DNA from 3 places in the Hydrogenophaga sp. LT287 genome. Region 3 is predicted to be linked to each of the others. Evidence: predicted binding sites of a transcription regulator. Region 3 holds the regulator's gene; each other region holds the start of a gene.
What was found. Region 3 encodes sigma-54, which starts transcription at its own class of promoters, with help from an activator protein. Its sites were predicted from a motif close to TGGCANGNAANCTGCTTT; they were not measured.
Positions count from the first base shown of each region.

Region 1: the regulator sigma-54 is predicted to act here: its motif matches at 1,895-1,912, upstream of AC0GNR_RS02280 (CmpA/NrtA family ABC transporter substrate-binding protein).
Region 2: the regulator sigma-54 is predicted to act here: its motif matches at 1,974-1,991, upstream of AC0GNR_RS08320 (pilin).

Region 1 covers NZ_JBVPZC010000002.1:85,295-90,439, reverse strand. Annotated here, with positions in the region: gene ntrB (nitrate ABC transporter permease) at 1-338, opposite strand, end outside; gene AC0GNR_RS02280 (CmpA/NrtA family ABC transporter substrate-binding protein) at 461-1,663, opposite strand; gene AC0GNR_RS02275 (nitrate- and nitrite sensing domain-containing protein) at 2,113-3,408, opposite strand; gene tsaD (tRNA (adenosine(37)-N6)-threonylcarbamoyltransferase complex transferase subunit TsaD) at 3,517-4,620, shown strand; gene AC0GNR_RS02265 (branched-chain amino acid ABC transporter substrate-binding protein) at 4,839-5,145, shown strand, end outside.
Region 2 covers NZ_JBVPZC010000007.1:130,965-136,109, forward strand. Annotated here, with positions in the region: gene AC0GNR_RS08305 (GSU2403 family nucleotidyltransferase fold protein) at 1-174, shown strand, start outside; gene AC0GNR_RS08310 (hypothetical protein) at 175-420, shown strand; gene tfpZ (TfpX/TfpZ family type IV pilin accessory protein) at 454-1,227, opposite strand; gene AC0GNR_RS08320 (pilin) at 1,395-1,919, opposite strand; gene AC0GNR_RS08325 (hypothetical protein) at 2,117-2,239, opposite strand; gene AC0GNR_RS08330 (putative adenosine monophosphate-protein transferase Fic) at 2,240-2,842, opposite strand; gene AC0GNR_RS08335 (YhfG family protein) at 2,839-3,084, opposite strand; gene AC0GNR_RS08340 (3',5'-cyclic-nucleotide phosphodiesterase) at 3,111-3,923, opposite strand; gene AC0GNR_RS08345 (CHASE2 domain-containing protein) at 3,961-5,145, opposite strand, start outside.
Region 3 covers NZ_JBVPZC010000008.1:7,259-12,403, forward strand. Annotated here, with positions in the region: gene AC0GNR_RS08480 (THUMP domain-containing class I SAM-dependent RNA methyltransferase) at 1-916, opposite strand, end outside; gene rpoN (RNA polymerase factor sigma-54) at 1,048-2,724, opposite strand; gene lptB (LPS export ABC transporter ATP-binding protein) at 2,942-3,712, opposite strand; gene lptA (lipopolysaccharide transport periplasmic protein LptA) at 3,730-4,356, opposite strand; gene AC0GNR_RS08500 (thiol:disulfide interchange protein DsbA/DsbL) at 4,544-5,145, opposite strand, start outside.

The sequences.
Region 1 (5,145 bases), on a different contig from region 3:
TGCAGCGAGGCCAACACGTTCCAGCCCACGCCCTGATCGTTCGGACCGTTGCTGTAGAACGGGTCGGAAAACACCTGCACCGCCTGGGTCCAGGTTTCCAAAGGCTTCGGAATACCGCTGTTGCCCGTGCTGGCGATCAGTTGCCACAGCAACACCAGGCAGGCCAGTCCCATCACCGGTGGCAGCACCGCCATCCACAGGCCCCGAAAGTCGCGTGCGATTTTGCGGGGGGTGGGTGCGGGGGTGCTGGTCATGGCTTTGACGGAGGCAGAAGCGTTGGAGTCGGCGGCCGGTGCAAGCGGCGCCTCCAGCGGAGAGTGAAAAACAGCGGCAACCATGGTGGATGTCCTTTCAGTGCAACGAGCGAAATGCTTTCAACCCAAGATCTCAGCGGAACCGGCTTTGTCGGGCCGCCAGCGATGTCCCCCTGAGGGGGCGTGCGAAGTGCAGAGGGTGTGGGTCAGGCCTTGATGGCGAACCCATCGGCGTACTTCGCGGGGTCTTTGCCGTCCCACACCACACCGTCCATCAGCTTGCTGCTGCGCATCGGGTCCTTGGGCACGCTGATGCCCATGGCGCTGGCGACCGACTTGTACAGATCGATCTGGTTGATCTGCTTGGCGATGCCGAGGTAGTCGGGGTGGCTCTTGATCAGGCCCCAGCGCTTGTGCTGCGTGAGGAACCACATGCCGTCGGACAGGTAGGGGAAGTTGACCTTGCCGTCGTTGAAGAACTTCATGTGGTTCGGGTCGTCCCAGGTCTTGCCCATGCCGTTCTGGTAACGGCCCAGGATGCGCTGGTTGATCGCGTCCACACCGGTGTTGATGTACGACTTCTGAGCCACGGTCTCAGCCATCTTCATCTTGTTCTGCAGGCCGGCGTCGATCCAGCGGCTGGCTTCGAGCACGGCCATCATCACGGCGCGCGTGGTGTTGGGGTACTTCTTGGTGAACTCGGCCGTGGTGCCCAGCACCTTCTCGGGGTGGTCGCGCCAGATGTCCTGTGTGGTGTTGGCGGTCACGCCCACGCCGTCCATGATTGCGCGGTGGTTCCAGGGCTCGCCGACGCAGAAGCCGTCCATGTTGCCGATGCGCATGTTGGCCACCATCTGCGGCGGTGGCACCGTGATCAGGCGCGCGCCCGAGAGCGGGTTGATGCCCGCGGCGGCCAGCCAGTAGTGCATCCACATGGCGTGCGTGCCGGTGGGGAAGGTGCCGGCGAAGGTGTAGTCGCGCTTGTTGGCGGCCATGTATTTGGCCAGCGACGGGCCGTCCACCGCGCCCTTGTCGGCCAGTGCTTTCGAGAGCGTGATGGCCTGGCCGTTGTTGTTCAGGCTCATGAGCACGGCCATGTCTTTCTTGGGGCCGGCGGTGCCCATGTGCACGCCGTAGACCAGGCCGTACAGCACGTGGGCAAAGTCAAGCTCGCCATTGACCAGTTTGTCGCGCACACCGGCCCAGCTGGCTTCCTTGCTCGGCACGATCTTCACGCCGTACTTCTTGTCAAAGCCCAGTACCGAAGCCATCACCACGCTGGCGCAATCGGTCAGCGGGATGAAGCCGATCTTGACCTCGGTCTTTTCCGGAGCATCGGAGCCCGCAGCCCACACCCCGCTGTGGCCCAGGGTGGAGAAGAAGGTGGCCGTGGCAGCCCCCTTTTTCATGAAGTCGCGGCGCGAGGCAGCGTCGGTCTTGCGGGTTGCGCTGTCTGCGGCTGGTGTGGTGGTGTGTGCGCTCATGTCCAACTCCTTGCTGATGAAAAAACGGTGACCCAAACAAAACGGCGCCCATCGCCTGACCCGCGGTGAGCGAGTCGGTGATGGACGCCGTTGTCCAATGTCTGGGGAGACTTCGGGGTTCACGCCGCCGTTGGCGCAAACTCCTTTGCTTGGTTTAAAGCAGGGACCATGCCAGGCCTAGGGTTACCACGGGGTGTCATGGTGCTTCGCCTTGATTTCATTCACGAAAATGCCGCTGTCACGGCATGCCCTGGCCGGCGCAGCGGTCAATGGTCAGCTTTTTTGGGCTGGCAGAGCGGCCTCATTTTGGTGCGTGGTGCGCGGCAGGCACGGTCTTTGTGCGCTGCAGCATGGCTTGCAGCGTGCGCGCTCTGTCAGCGGTGCCGCTCCGGCAACACTTCGGCCATGGCCAGCACCGCTTCGGCCACTTCAATGAGTCGGCGGTTCTGGTTCATGGCCATTTGGCGCATGGTTTTGTGCGCCTCCTCTTCGCTCAGCTGACGGTGCGCCATCAGCAGACCCTTGGCGCGCTCCACCAGCTTGCGTTCGTTCAGGCTGGCGCGCACGGTGTCGAGCTCGTCGCCCATGCTTTGCAAGCGCCGGGCCTGCTCTTGCACCAGCTCCAGAATCGAGCGTTCCAGGTGCAGCCCATAGCCTTGCGGCGGCGCAAGCCCGGCGGCCCCCGCGTTGTTGCTCAGGCCCACGGTGCTCCCCGCTGGTTGCGTGTCTTTGAAGAACGACAGCGCGTCCGATTCGCGGGGCGCTGAGGTGCTCAGGGCCGTGAAGTTTGCCAGGTCGCGGTGGGCTGCGCCAATCTTGTCTTTGCACACGCGCAACAGCTCTTGGGCCAGCTGGTCTTCCACCAGCTTCATGCGGTCCATGCGCTGGCTGCAGCAGTCAAACCAGGCCTGGCTCTGTTTTGCGTCCAGCGCTGCGCCATGTGTTGCTGTGCACAACACGCGTCGCATGCGCTCCAGCTCCGCCAGCGTGGCGCTGGGCTGGTTTTGTGTCCACAACGCACCCAGCGCGGTGCTGGAAAAGTCGGCGAACACCTGCAGGCAGCGCTCTTGCGAATCGATCAGGTGCAGCAATCGCTGCTGCTCGCTGGTGTCAGCACGCCCGCTGGCGTACAGCGCTGAGCCGGCTGCGCGCTCTTGCCCGGCAAACTCCTTGCCCTGCATGAAATTGAAGCGGGCCACCAGCAGGCGGGAAATCTCCGGGTCGGTTGCGCTGTCGGCCGCTTCAAACACCACTGCCAGCAGCCCGGCAATCAGCCGCACATAGGCTTCGGTGGCTTGGCGGGCCGCCCAGGCCTGGCTTTCAATCTGTGCCCGCAGGCCGGGCAGGGCGTCCAGCCCGTGCAGCACATAGGCGATGCGGCTGAACAGCCGCGCGCCATTGCCCACCGAGGCTGATTCGGTGTCCAGGCTGTCAAAGCAGGCGCGCAGGTCGCTTTCAAGGCCCTGGCATTCGCCGATCTGCACCTGGCGCTCGGGCGCAAACCGGGCGCCGTTCGAGCCCAGGTACAGGTTGGACAGCCCACGCTCGCGCTGCAGCCCGTGCACCAGCCGCCCGGTCACGTTCACCAGCGCGCTGGTGAGCGCCAGCGCCTGCAGCTCAGCGATTTCGCAGCGTTTGGCTGCGACGAGAAAATTCAAACCAGATTTCATGAAGTGCACGGGATGTTGGGGACGCTGTATGCAACAAACATGCCGCCTTGGGTGGGGCGGTGAGGGCGGGTACCCACCTGCGACGGTGCCGCCCCGTACACTCCGGGCATGCTGATTTTGGGAATCGAATCGTCTTGTGACGAAACCGGCGTGGCCCTGGTGGACGCCAGCGGCACCGGCACGCCCCGGCTGCTGGGCCATGCCCTGCACAGCCAGATTGACATGCACCAGGCCTACGGCGGCGTGGTGCCCGAACTGGCCAGCCGCGACCACATACGGCGCGTGCTGCCTTTGACCGACGCCGTGTTGGCGCAGGCCGGGCTGCCGCTGTCGGCCGTGGACGCGGTGGGCTACACCCGCGGGCCGGGCCTGGCGGGCGCTTTGCTGGTGGGTTCGGGCGTGGCCTGTGCCCTGGGCTTTGCCCTGGGCAAGCCGGTGCTGGGCGTGCACCACTTGGAAGGGCATTTGTTGTCGCCGTTTCTCAGCGCCGACCCGCCTGAGTTTCCGTTTGTGGCGCTGCTGGTGTCGGGCGGCCACACCCAGCTGATGCGGGTGGACGGCGTGGGGCGCTACGAACTGTTGGGCGAAACCATCGACGATGCCGCCGGCGAGGCGTTTGACAAGTCGGCCAAGCTGCTCGGCCTGGGTTACCCCGGCGGGCCTGCGCTGTCCAAGCTGGCCGAGCAGGGCGATGCGCTGGCCTACAAGCTGCCGCGCCCGCTGCTGCACAGCGGCGACCTCGATTTTTCGTTTGCCGGCCTGAAAACGGCGGTGTTGACCCAGGTGAAGCGGCTGGCCCACGCCAGCATGGACGGCCCGGCTACCACGCACCTGGCCGACCCGCTGAGCCTGCAGCAGAAGGCCGACGTGGCCGCCTGCGTGCAGGCCGCCATTGTGGAGGTGCTGGTGAAGAAGTCGCTGGCAGCGGTCAAGCTGACCGGCTTGCGCCGGCTGGTCGTGGCGGGCGGTGTGGGCGCCAACGCGCTGCTGCGCGAGCAGCTCAATGCCGCCTGCGCCAAAAGCGGTCTGCGCGTGCACTACCCCGAGCTGCACCTGTGCACCGACAACGGCGCCATGATCGCCCTGGCCGCTGGCCTGCGGGCCCAGGCCGGCCTAGCGTTCACCGGTGACGAGCCGTTTGCCGCCAGCGGCTACCGCTTTGACGTGCGGCCCCGGTGGCCGTTGGCCGAGCTGGCACAAGCCAGCGCCTGATCGGCCTGGCACCCGATTTGCAAGGCTTCGGGCGGCTCATTTCGGCCATGAGCGGCTGACCATCGGCCAGCGAAAACCGGTGGCTGGGCAAAGTTAATTATGAATTACACTGCGCCACCCCGACCCAGCGCGTCACGGGTCTCGCTCCCATTGGGGCATCTGGACCCCGCCTGGGAACTGTGCCGGCCACCCGCCAGCCCACCTTCACCGGAACCCGTATGAAACCCGTTTTGTCATATTCTTCGCGCCGGCGCTGCACCACCTGGGCGCTGGCCATGGCGGCCTGTCTGAGCCTGCCGGTGGCCGCGCAGCCAGCCGTTCAAACCGCTGGCGCATCCCCGATCCGCATCGGCATGATCGAAGGTCTTTCGGGTCCTTTTGCCAACACCGGCGAGGCCGTGTTCCGCAACCTGGTGTGGGCCACCGAGCGCGTGAACGCCCGCGGCGGCGTGAAGCTGCCCGGTGGCAACCGCCCCTTGCAGATCGAGCGCTTTGACAGCAAAGGCCAGACGGAAGAGGCCTTGT
Region 2 (5,145 bases), on a different contig from region 3:
TCACCCAAGGGTGACATGGCCATGATGCGTACCGTGCACCCGCTGGACTTCGTGAGGGTCAAAACCGCCATTGCCGCGTCGCCCCAGCGCGACCCGCTCAAGCGCCCCAAAGACGCACTGCAAGCCCAGATTGTCCAGCGCCTCTGGGACGACTTTTTGGTACACCTGAGGTAATTGGAATCTGACCCCGATTACCTCGTGCGTCACTCGCTCTACATGCCGGCCATGGTGGCACTCAAATACAACCCCGTGGTCAAGGCCTTTGGCCTTCGCCTGCAAGCCGCTGGCTTGGCGCCCAAGGCGGTGATCGGTGCGTGCATGCACAAATTGGTGCAACTGATCTACGGCGTCTTGAAGTCTGGGGTGCCCTTTGACCCAAGCATCGCTCGACCAAGGCTTGACTTTCAAGACGGTATCTGACCCCAATTGTTCTGATCCCAAATGTTCCACGATTCAGTCGAAACCATCCACGGGCGCATGCCCGACGATATCGCCCGAGGCGTTGAGCAGCGCGACCCAATCCATCTGCTTGCTGGACGTCAGCGGCAAATACCGAAGGCCTTCCATGGGAAGCCCTGTTTCCGACGCTGCCGCTTCAAGCAGGGCTCTCTGCTCCGGGCGCTTTTCCAGCAACGTTGACAGCGGTTTGGCCCGCTGTGCTATTTCAGGACGAGCCTCTTCAAAAGGACGCCACCAACCCGGGCGCATCGCGGCCGATACGCCTTGCAAGGAGGCATCCACACTTTCCAGAAATTCCTGCGAAGACGTCGCTTTTCTCAAGGCCACCCTACGCACACCTGCCCAAGGTAGGCTCTGCAGCTCCGTCGGCGCATCTTGGAGCTGGCTGGTCTGCACCTCGTTCGCTGTAGCGACCACGAAGCGGTCCACCTCGAAAGCCAATACGACAGGACGTGCTCCGTGTACCGACCACAAACCATAAGCCAAAGCCGCGAGCTGAATGCTCGCAACCAGCGCAAGATCCACCCAGCGTTCCCGACGGGACTTGCCTGGACTGGCCAGCACCAGCGTGAGCAGGGGACCACAGACCACATCCGCGACCATCACCAGGCCAAAAATGCCAGCCACGCCCAGCATTTGCCGCCAGGGAGCCGGATACCACAAGCCAAAGACCAAGAAGGCCGAAAGGGCAGCCACTGCCAGGCTGACCGCGAGGTGACCCAGCGCCCAGCGAAGGGCATAACGAAATCGGGAACTGGGAAGTGTCATGGGTTTATCGCAATGCAGGTATCTCGGCGTCGTGTGTGCCAACGATCGCAATGATGGCCTGAGCATACCGAATGATCGAGTCTGCATTACCGACAAGGGATGAGGGAGTACACAGACGAAAAAAGAGCGCCGTAGCGCCCTTTTCTAGCCCAGGGGTGAACCCGGAATTAACGGCACTCGGAAGGCGCGTATTTGGCAGGCATGGTACCCAGAGGCGCCGCAGTCAACCCACGAGCCGTTGCTGTGTTGGCGCTGAGCGAGGCACAGGCCCAGTCGATCGCACCGGTGGCACCAGCAATCAGAGCCGTGTTGTTCACGTTGGGCGTGAGCACCAAAGTCATCAATGCTGCATCGGTTGGCAAACCCGAAGTGGCTGCAGCAGCAGAGGTCACCGTAATAGAGCCGTTGTCGACGTCAACTTGAAGGTCGGACACATACTTCGAAGTTTTCTCAGCGGCCGGACGGGCGTTGTACTCGGTGGCAGCAGCCGTCACGCCAGTCAGACCATCGCTCTGGAAAGCCTCGCTGATCAGGCTCTTGGGTGAGCTGGCAGCGATCATCATTTCGGTAATTTTCGAACGAACGGTGTAATCCTGGTAAGCCGGCAAAGCCACAGCAGCCAAAATACCGATGATGGCCACCACGATCATCAGTTCGATCAGGGTGAAACCTTTTTGCATGGAACGCTTCATTTGAAAACTCCTTGGAAGGGGGGAAAACATGGTTGGGTCGGTTACGGGTTCTATTCAGCAGGGACCGTGCCAACCTGAAATGACGCTGTTTTTGCGGCCTTTTTCACGGTTTAGTACCTAAGGGTGACGTTTTGTGTCTTGCCTCGCCGTTTTGGAGTAACAAAAATTGTCACATCACGCTACGCAGACAAGTTTTGTCACAACTCAAACACCATGCCGGCGCTGAGCCAGCGGATGTCGTGGCGCAGGTCTTGGGCGTGGCTGGGTGTGGCGTCGACGCGCTGTTGACCCTGGGTCACCGCAGCCCGGGCTGGGGTCAATCACTCCTCAATGCCTCGACCGATGCATCGCTCAAAAATTGATTCCAGCGCGCGGTAGTCACAAAGCACTGCGTCAATGTTGGCTTGAACCCATTCACCGGGCTCTGCCTCCCACCAGCTGATCTGGTGGCCTGCGTTGATGATGATGTGCTCAAAGAGGATGCGCTGGGCGCGGCCGTTGCCTTCGCGGAACGGGTGAATCACATTGAGATCACCGAACAGTTGCGCCACCAGCCTGACCAGCTCCATGCGCTCAAACCCCTCGTACCACTGCGCCCTTCGCAGGCGCTCGAAGAGCTTCGCGGATTCAGGCTCCATGCGATGGATGTTGCAAAAGCGGGTGCCGCCCTTGGCGATGTCGATGCTACGCAGTTCGCCCGCCCAGTCATAGAGATCGGCAAACAACCGCTGGTGGATGCGCTTCAGATAGCCAAGGTCGTAAGGGGGAGGTGAGAAGTCGATTTCGTTGGCTGCGACGCTCGAGATCTCTCGTTCGGCCTCACTCAACAATGCATCGTCGAGAAGTCCGAGACGATTCTTCAGGGTATCTGAGCCAGGATAGCAATAGGGGTCCTGGCCTGTGCCGTACTTGTCAGCGGTCAAGTCCGTGCTTGTTGATAGGTTTTCAACACGGCTTCCCGGGTGGGTAGCTTGCGCTCGGCATCTACGGGCTTGACGCTGTAGCCCTCTAGTCGAAGGCTGGCGACGTAGTTGGATTGGCGGGATTGGGCGCAGTAGGCCGCTTTGGCTTTCAAGCTGAGCGTTTTCACGGGTAGGGCCTCAGTGGATAAAACGACCCTGTATTTTACTTGCCAGGCCGGCGGGTTGGCATCTGTTTCGCCCATTGCGAGGCCCACTGGCCACGACCCGTTCACAACTCAAACACCATGCCGGCGCTGAGCCAGCGGATGTCGTGGCGCAGGTCTTGGGCGTGGCTGGGTGTGGTGTCGAAGCGCTGAATTTCTTCCATGATCAAGCCGGTTTCTGCGGGCTTGGTGTGGGTGATGTAGATGGGGTAGCGCGGGTGGGGCTGGGCGGGGTTGATCTGGTCGAGCTCTTCGGCCAGGGTGCCGGGCGACAGGTGCAGGCTGCGGCGAGCGAGGTCTTTTTCGCGGTCGCTGAAGGCGGTTTCAATGACGAGGAGGGCCACGGGCAGCTGGTTGATGCGCTGCCAGAAGGCGGGGTTGCGCTCGGTGTCGCCGCTGAACACCCAGTAGCCGGTGGCCGAGGCGGCGGCAAAGCCCACGGCGGGCACGGTGTGCACGGCGGGCAGCACTTCAATGGCTTGGCCGCCCACTTGCAACACCTGGCCCACGGCAATGGGCACGAAACGCATGAGCGGTGCGGTGGCGCTGGGGATGCTGGAGAAGTCGGGCCAGATGAGGTTGTTGAAAATGTGGGCTTTGAGCGCGCTGATGGTGGCGGGCAGGGCGTGCACTTGCAGCGGCGGTGCACCGGCGGCCAGGCGGCGGGCGGCCACGGCGTCGAGCATGAGGGGCAGGCTGGCCACATGGTCGAGGTGGGAATGGGTGAGCAGCACGTGGTGGATGCGCGCCATTTCGTCCAGGGTGAGGTCGCCCACGCCGGTGCCGGCGTCGATCAGGACGTCGTCGTCCAGCAAAAAGGAAGTGGTGCGGCAGCCGTGCGCGATGGCGCCGGAACAGCCGAGAACTCTGACGCGCATTGGCGGTGTAACCCGGGGTTGGCCAGCCTGGGCTGGCTTATTTGGTATCGAAAGTGGTGGTGCCGTCCCACGCGGGGCGGGGCGGCTGTTGCCTGCTTGAGGCTACCCGCTCGGCATAGAGCCGGTAAAGGACTTTTTCCGCGTTTTGGCGCTGCAGGTTGAGCAGATGAACGTCGCAAGCGTCCCAGTCTTGGGCGCGCCAGGCTTTGAGCGCCAGACTCCACCCGCGCAGCTCTTCGGCTTGCGCGGGGCTCAGGCTGGCGGAGTGGGCCAGCGGGGTGTAAATGGTGACGGCGCTGGCTTTGCCTTTGACGCGCACGCGGTCGAGCTCTTGCCAGACAAACTGGCGCGCCTGGGCTTGGGTGGTTTCGCTAACGATGACGTCGACACCGTACAGGCGCGAGAGTCCTTCGAGCCTGGCACCGAGATTGACGGCGTCGCCCACCACGGTGTAGCTGCGGCGCACGTCTGAGCCCATGTCGCCCACACACATGGCGCCGGTGTTGATGCCAATGCCCACGCCAATGGCGGGCAGGCCCAGGGCGGCGTGTTCGCGGTTGATCTGCTGCACGGCTTCGGCCATTTCCAGCCCGGTTTGCACGGCCAGGCTGGCGTGGTTGGGGGTGTCGACCGGGGCGCCCCAAAAGGCCATGACGCAGTCGCCCATGTATTTGTCGATGGTGCCGCGGTGGCTGCGTATGACGAGGGTGAGGCGGCTGAAGACGGTGTTGAGCAGGGCCTGGAGCTGGGTGGGCTCCATGGTTTCAGACAACTGGGTGAAGCCGCGCATGTCGCAAAACATGACCGTGAGCTCGCGGGTGGTGGCGGTCATGCTGTAGCTGTCGGGGTCTTTCACCATTTCGTCGACCAGCTCGGGCGGCACGTAGGTGCCAAACAGCTGGGCCAGCTCGCGTTTGGACCGGCTTTCCACCAGGTAGCCGTAGCTCATGTTGAGCGCAAAGGCGAGCGCGGCCATGACGAGGGTGCTGGCCAGCGGCAGCACCAGGCCGTGGCCCAGGTAGAGCCAGAAATTGAGCCCCACCACCGCGCCCACCACGCCCACACTGAGCGCGACCGCACGCCCAGCGCTGAGCAGCGGCAAGGCCAGGGCCAGCACCAGCCCGGACGCCACGAGCACCACCAGCTCGTAGCCCAGGGCGTAGTCGGGTTGGGTGATGAGCTCGCCGTCGAGCAGGCCGGCAATGAGGTTGGCATGGGTTTC
Region 3 (5,145 bases):
GCAGGCGCTGCAGCGCGTCGCCACCGCGCAGCTCAATGGCGTGGGCCACGCCCGCGCGCTCGGCGTTGCGCTGGGCAAAGTCGACCATGCGGAACGACACGTCGCTGCCAAACACGATGGGCGGGTGGCCTTCGGGCCAGGGGCGGATGTCGCGCTCGGCTTCGTCCTGGATGGCGGTCCACACGTGGGGCTGAAAGGGCACCATCTTCTCGAACGCAAAACGGCGCAGCAGGCCCGGCGCGATGTTGAGCGCGATTTGAGCGGCCTCAATCACCACGGTGCCGCTGCCACAGCAAGGGTCGTACAGCGGGGTGATGGCGTCCAGCGACTCGGCCTCGCCGCCGTTCCAGCCAGTGGCGGCGATCATGGCGGCGGCCAGGGTTTCTTTCAGCGGGGCGTCGCCCTTGTCTTCGCGCCAGCCGCGCTTGAACAGCGGCTCGCCCGAGGTGTCGATGTAAAGCGTGAGCTCTTCGGTGGTGAGGTGGGCGTAGATGCGCACGTCGGGCCAGGTGGTGTCCACGCTGGGGCGTTCGCCGCGCTTGGCGCGAAAGCGGTCGCAGATCGCGTCTTTGATCTTCAAGGCGGCGAAATTGAGCGAGGTCAGCGGACTGTGCTGCGCGGTGATCTCGACCTTGATGGTCTGCGCCGGGCTGAACCAGATTTCCCAGGCAATCTCGCCGGCCGCGTTGTACAGGTCTTGCTCGCTACGGTAACCGCCGTGCCAGAGCTGCACCAATACCCGTTGAGAGAGTCGGCTGTGCAGGTTCAGCCGCATGGCGTCGCGCCACGAGGCCTGCACGCCCACACCGCCACGCGCCTTGAAGGCCAGCGGCTCGCCGGTGATGCGCTGCACCTCTGCGGCCAGGTAATCCTCTACGCCAGCGGCGCAAGGGAGAAAAAGTTTGAGTTGGTTCATAACAAGTTACTTCGGCAATGGCTACAGAGCATCTGGTGCGTTGACCCCTTCCAGCATGCCCCACGGAACCGCCCTTCGACAAGCTCAGGACGGGCCGCTGGGGTGGCGGTGACGCGAAGCGGCGCGGGGGGTTACAAGCTCTTTCGCAGGTTCGCGGGCGCAATGCGCAGCGCCTCGCGGTACTTGGCCACGGTGCGCCGCGCGCATTCGATGCCCTGCTCTTTGAGCAGGTCGGAGAGCTGGTTGTCAGACAGCGGTTTGGCCGGTTCTTCGGCCGCAATGAACTGCTTGAGCAGCGCACGCACCGCAGTGCTCGACGCGTTGCCACCGGTTTCGGTGCCCAGCGACGAGCCAAAGAAATACTTGAGTTCGTAAGTGCCAAACGGCGTGGCCATGTATTTGGCGGTGGTCACGCGGCTGATGGTGGATTCGTGCAGGCCCAGCTCGTCGGCAATTTCGCGCAGCACCAGCGGGCGCATGGCGAGTTCGCCGTGCATAAAGAAGTTGCGCTGGCGCTCCACAATGGCGCTGCTCACACGCAAGATGGTGTCAAAGCGCTGCTGGATGTTTTTGATGAACCAGCGCGCTTCTTGCAGGCGCTGCTGCATGGCGGCGTGGCCGGCTTCGCCGCTGGCGCCACCGTCGCGCCCACCGCGGTTGCCGCGCATGGCGTTGGCGTACACGTCGTGCACGCGCAGGCGCGGCATCACCTCGGCGTTGAGCTGCACTTTGAAGCCCCGCCCAGCGCGGGTCACGAGCACATCGGGCACCACCACGTTGCGCTCCACGTCGACAAAACGGCGGCCGGGCTTGGGCTCCAGCCGCGCGATAAGGCCCAGCGCGGCGCGGGCGGTTTCGTCGTCAATGCCACACAACGCACACAAGCGCTTCACGTCGCGCTTGGCCATGAGCTCCAGCGGCTGCTTGCAAATGGCCAGGGCAGCGCGGGCCTCAGGGCTGTTGCGCATTTCCTCGATCTGCAGGCGCAGGCATTCGCCCAGGTCGCGGGCGCCCACGCCAGCCGGCTCCATGTGCTGCAGCAAATGCAGGGCCATGGTGAGGCGCTGTTCGAGGGCTTCGCGGGCCTCCAGCTGTTCCGGGTCTTCCCCGGTTTCCGGGTCGGCCGTCAGCACACCGGGGTTGGACAGGCTGAGCCAGGCGGTGGCCAGGTCGGCCAGCGTGTCTTCCAGGTAACCGTCGTCGTTGAGCGACTCGATCAGGAAATAGAGCGCGGCGCGGTCTTCGTCGCTCAGGCGCAGGCAGCGCGCCTGGTCGTGCAGGTGGTCTTGCAGGCTGACGGGCACGCGCGCCAGGTCGGCCGCAGTGGCGGTTTCGTCGTCGTCGCCCGAGCCGCTGTTGCGGGGCGGTGCGTCACCACCCCACTCGCTGTCGTCGGGCGCCATTTCCACGGTGCCGTCGCCTTCCCAGCTTTCTTCCACCGGGGTGGCACCGTCCAGGCGGCCTTCCAGCTCATCGCTTTGCGCGCTGTCGGTGGTGCTGTCGCTGGAGGACACGCGCTCAGACACCAGGCCGTCGTATTCGGGCGCGGACGCCACCGCCTCGGCCCCAGCCTGTGTGGCGTCGGTGATCTGCTCACCCGCGCTCACCGGTGCGTCGGTCTGCTCCAGGCCAAACGCTTCGCGGTCGGCGATCTCGTCGGTGCGCTCCAGAAACGGGTTTTCGTCCAGCATCTGCTCGACTTCCTGCGCCATTTCCAAGGTGGACAGTTGCAGCAAACGGATGGACTGCTGCAACTGCGGCGTGAGCGCCAGGTGCTGCGAGACGCGGAGGGACAGGCCTTGTTTCACAGGCCGCCCCCCCGCCGCGCTGCGCGCGTCCCCCCCAGGGGGGCGCACCCTGGGACCGGCAAAGCCGGATCCGCGGGTGCCCTGAATAGCGGCGCCTCACTCGCCCACCGTGGCGTGGGCGAAGTGGCCGGGTCAGCCGCCGGGCCGCCCCAAGGCAGGCCCAGCCCCCTTGGGGGGCAGCGACCCGCGCAGCGGAGGAGCGTGGGGGCTTGTTTCATCACATCCGGAAATGTTCGCCGAGGTACACCCGGCGCACATCGGCGTTTTCAACGATCTCGGCGGGCGTGCCGCTGGTGAGCACGTGCCCCTCGTTGATGATGTAGGCACGGTCGCAAATGCCCAGGGTTTCGCGCACGTTGTGGTCGGTGATCAGCACCCCGATGCCGCGCGATTTCAGGAACCCGATGATGCGCTGGATCTCGATCACGGCGATCGGGTCGATGCCGGCAAAGGGCTCGTCGAGCAAGATGAAACGCGGGTTGGTCGCCAGGGCGCGGGCAATCTCTACACGGCGCCGCTCGCCGCCCGAGAGCGCGGGCGCGGGCGAATCGCGCAGGTGGTCCACGTGCAGGTCTTTGAGCAAGGCATCCAGCCGCTCTTCAATGGCGGCGGGCTTGAGCGGTTTTCCCGCGTCGTCCAGCTGCAGTTCCAGCACGGCGCGCACGTTGTCGGCCACCGAGAGCTTGCGAAAGATGGACGCTTCTTGCGGCAGGTAGCCCAGGCCCAGGCGGGCGCGCCGGTGAATGGGCTGGCGCTCGATGGACTGGCCATCCAGCAGAATCTGGCCCGCGTCGGAGCGCAGCAGGCCCACGATCATGTAAAACGAGGTGGTTTTGCCGGCTCCGTTGGGGCCGAGCAAACCCACCACCTCCCCCTTGTCGACGGCCAGCGACACGTCCTTGACCACGAGGCGGCTGCCGTAAGCCTTCTTCAGCCCGCGCACTTCCAGGCGGCTGGTGGAGAGGAGGGAGTCGGGTTGGGCCGCCATTGCCGTGGCGGGCGCCGTCACCGCGTGCCCTCGCCAACCTGCCCGCTGGGACGCAGCGGCACGGGCGAGGCTGCGGGGGCCGTCGGCGCGTCTTCCTTGGGCACGGGCGTGAGCATGGCCCTCACGCGCCCCGACGGATTGCCTGGCGTGCGGTTGGCGACCCCACCGTCCACCGAAAACATGTCGTTGCTGCTGTTGTAGGTGATCACGCTGCCGGATGTTTCGTCGTTGACCTGCGCACCTTTGTAACGCCGCAGCACGGCGCTGCCGACAAAGCGCACCGTCTCGGACTTGCTGTCGTATTCAATGCGCAGGGCCTCGCCCTCGATGAACTCGTTGGCCACGTCGCGTTTCTGGCGGAAAAAAGCCGGGCTGCCGGTCACGGTTCCAAACTGGTTGCCCTGGGCATCCTGACGCACCTCCACACGCCCCCCCCGGATGATGATGGTGCCTTTGGTGATCACCACATTGCCGGTGAACACGCTGGTCTGGTTGGCGTCGTCGTAACGCAGCGCGTCGGCCTCGGCGTTCATGGGCTTGTTGCGGTCGGCCCGTTCGGCATGGGCGGCACCCACACACAACAGACCGATCACCAGCGCAGCGGCCAGCGGTCGAGAGGAGCGAAACAGGTGGAAGGTGGGCATGGCAATGTAGGGCACGAAACTTGCATTCATTGTAGCGGCGCGAGCCGGCGTTTGCGGCTGGCGGACGAGAGACTTTGCCGGCCCGAGCCTGCACGGCATCGCACGGCGGGGCAGACCCGTCGCCCACCCGAAAACGCACAAAGCCCGCGGGCAGCGGGCTTTGTGTGCGGCAAGTGTCCGGCCAGGCTCAGGCTTTTCGCAAGTCGGCGATCAGCGCGTTGGCCACCACCAGCGTTCGCGGACCTTGGCCCGTGACGTAATAGCGGCCCCCCACACCCAGTGATGGGGTGCCTTCCACCTGGTAGGCGTCCTGCAACTGGGTGGCGCGCTTCGCCTTGCCCGCCACTGCAAACGAATTGAAGAAACCGGTGAATTTCTCGCGATCCACCCCTTGCGCGGTCACCCAGGCGGTGATGGCTTCCGCCGTGTTCAGGCGCTGCTTGTCCACATGGATGGCGCGGAACACTTTTTCATGCAGCGCATCAACCTGGCCCATGGCCTCCAGCGCGTAGTACAGGCGCTGCAGGGGCACAAAGGCGTCGTTGAAAGCCACCGGCGTGCGGCGCACCACCACATGGGCGGGGGTCTTCTTCATCCAGTCGTTGAGCAAGGGCTCAAAGTTGTAGCAATGGATGCAGGTGTAGGCAAAAAACTCGACCACCTCAATCTTGTCTGCCGGGCTGTCGACCGGGGCCGGGCGCCCCAGGCGGACAAAATCAGCGCCTTCTTTCAGACTCGTGAGCTGGGCGTGCGCGGGGACAAGGGTCAGGGCTGCCGTGGCACCCAGGG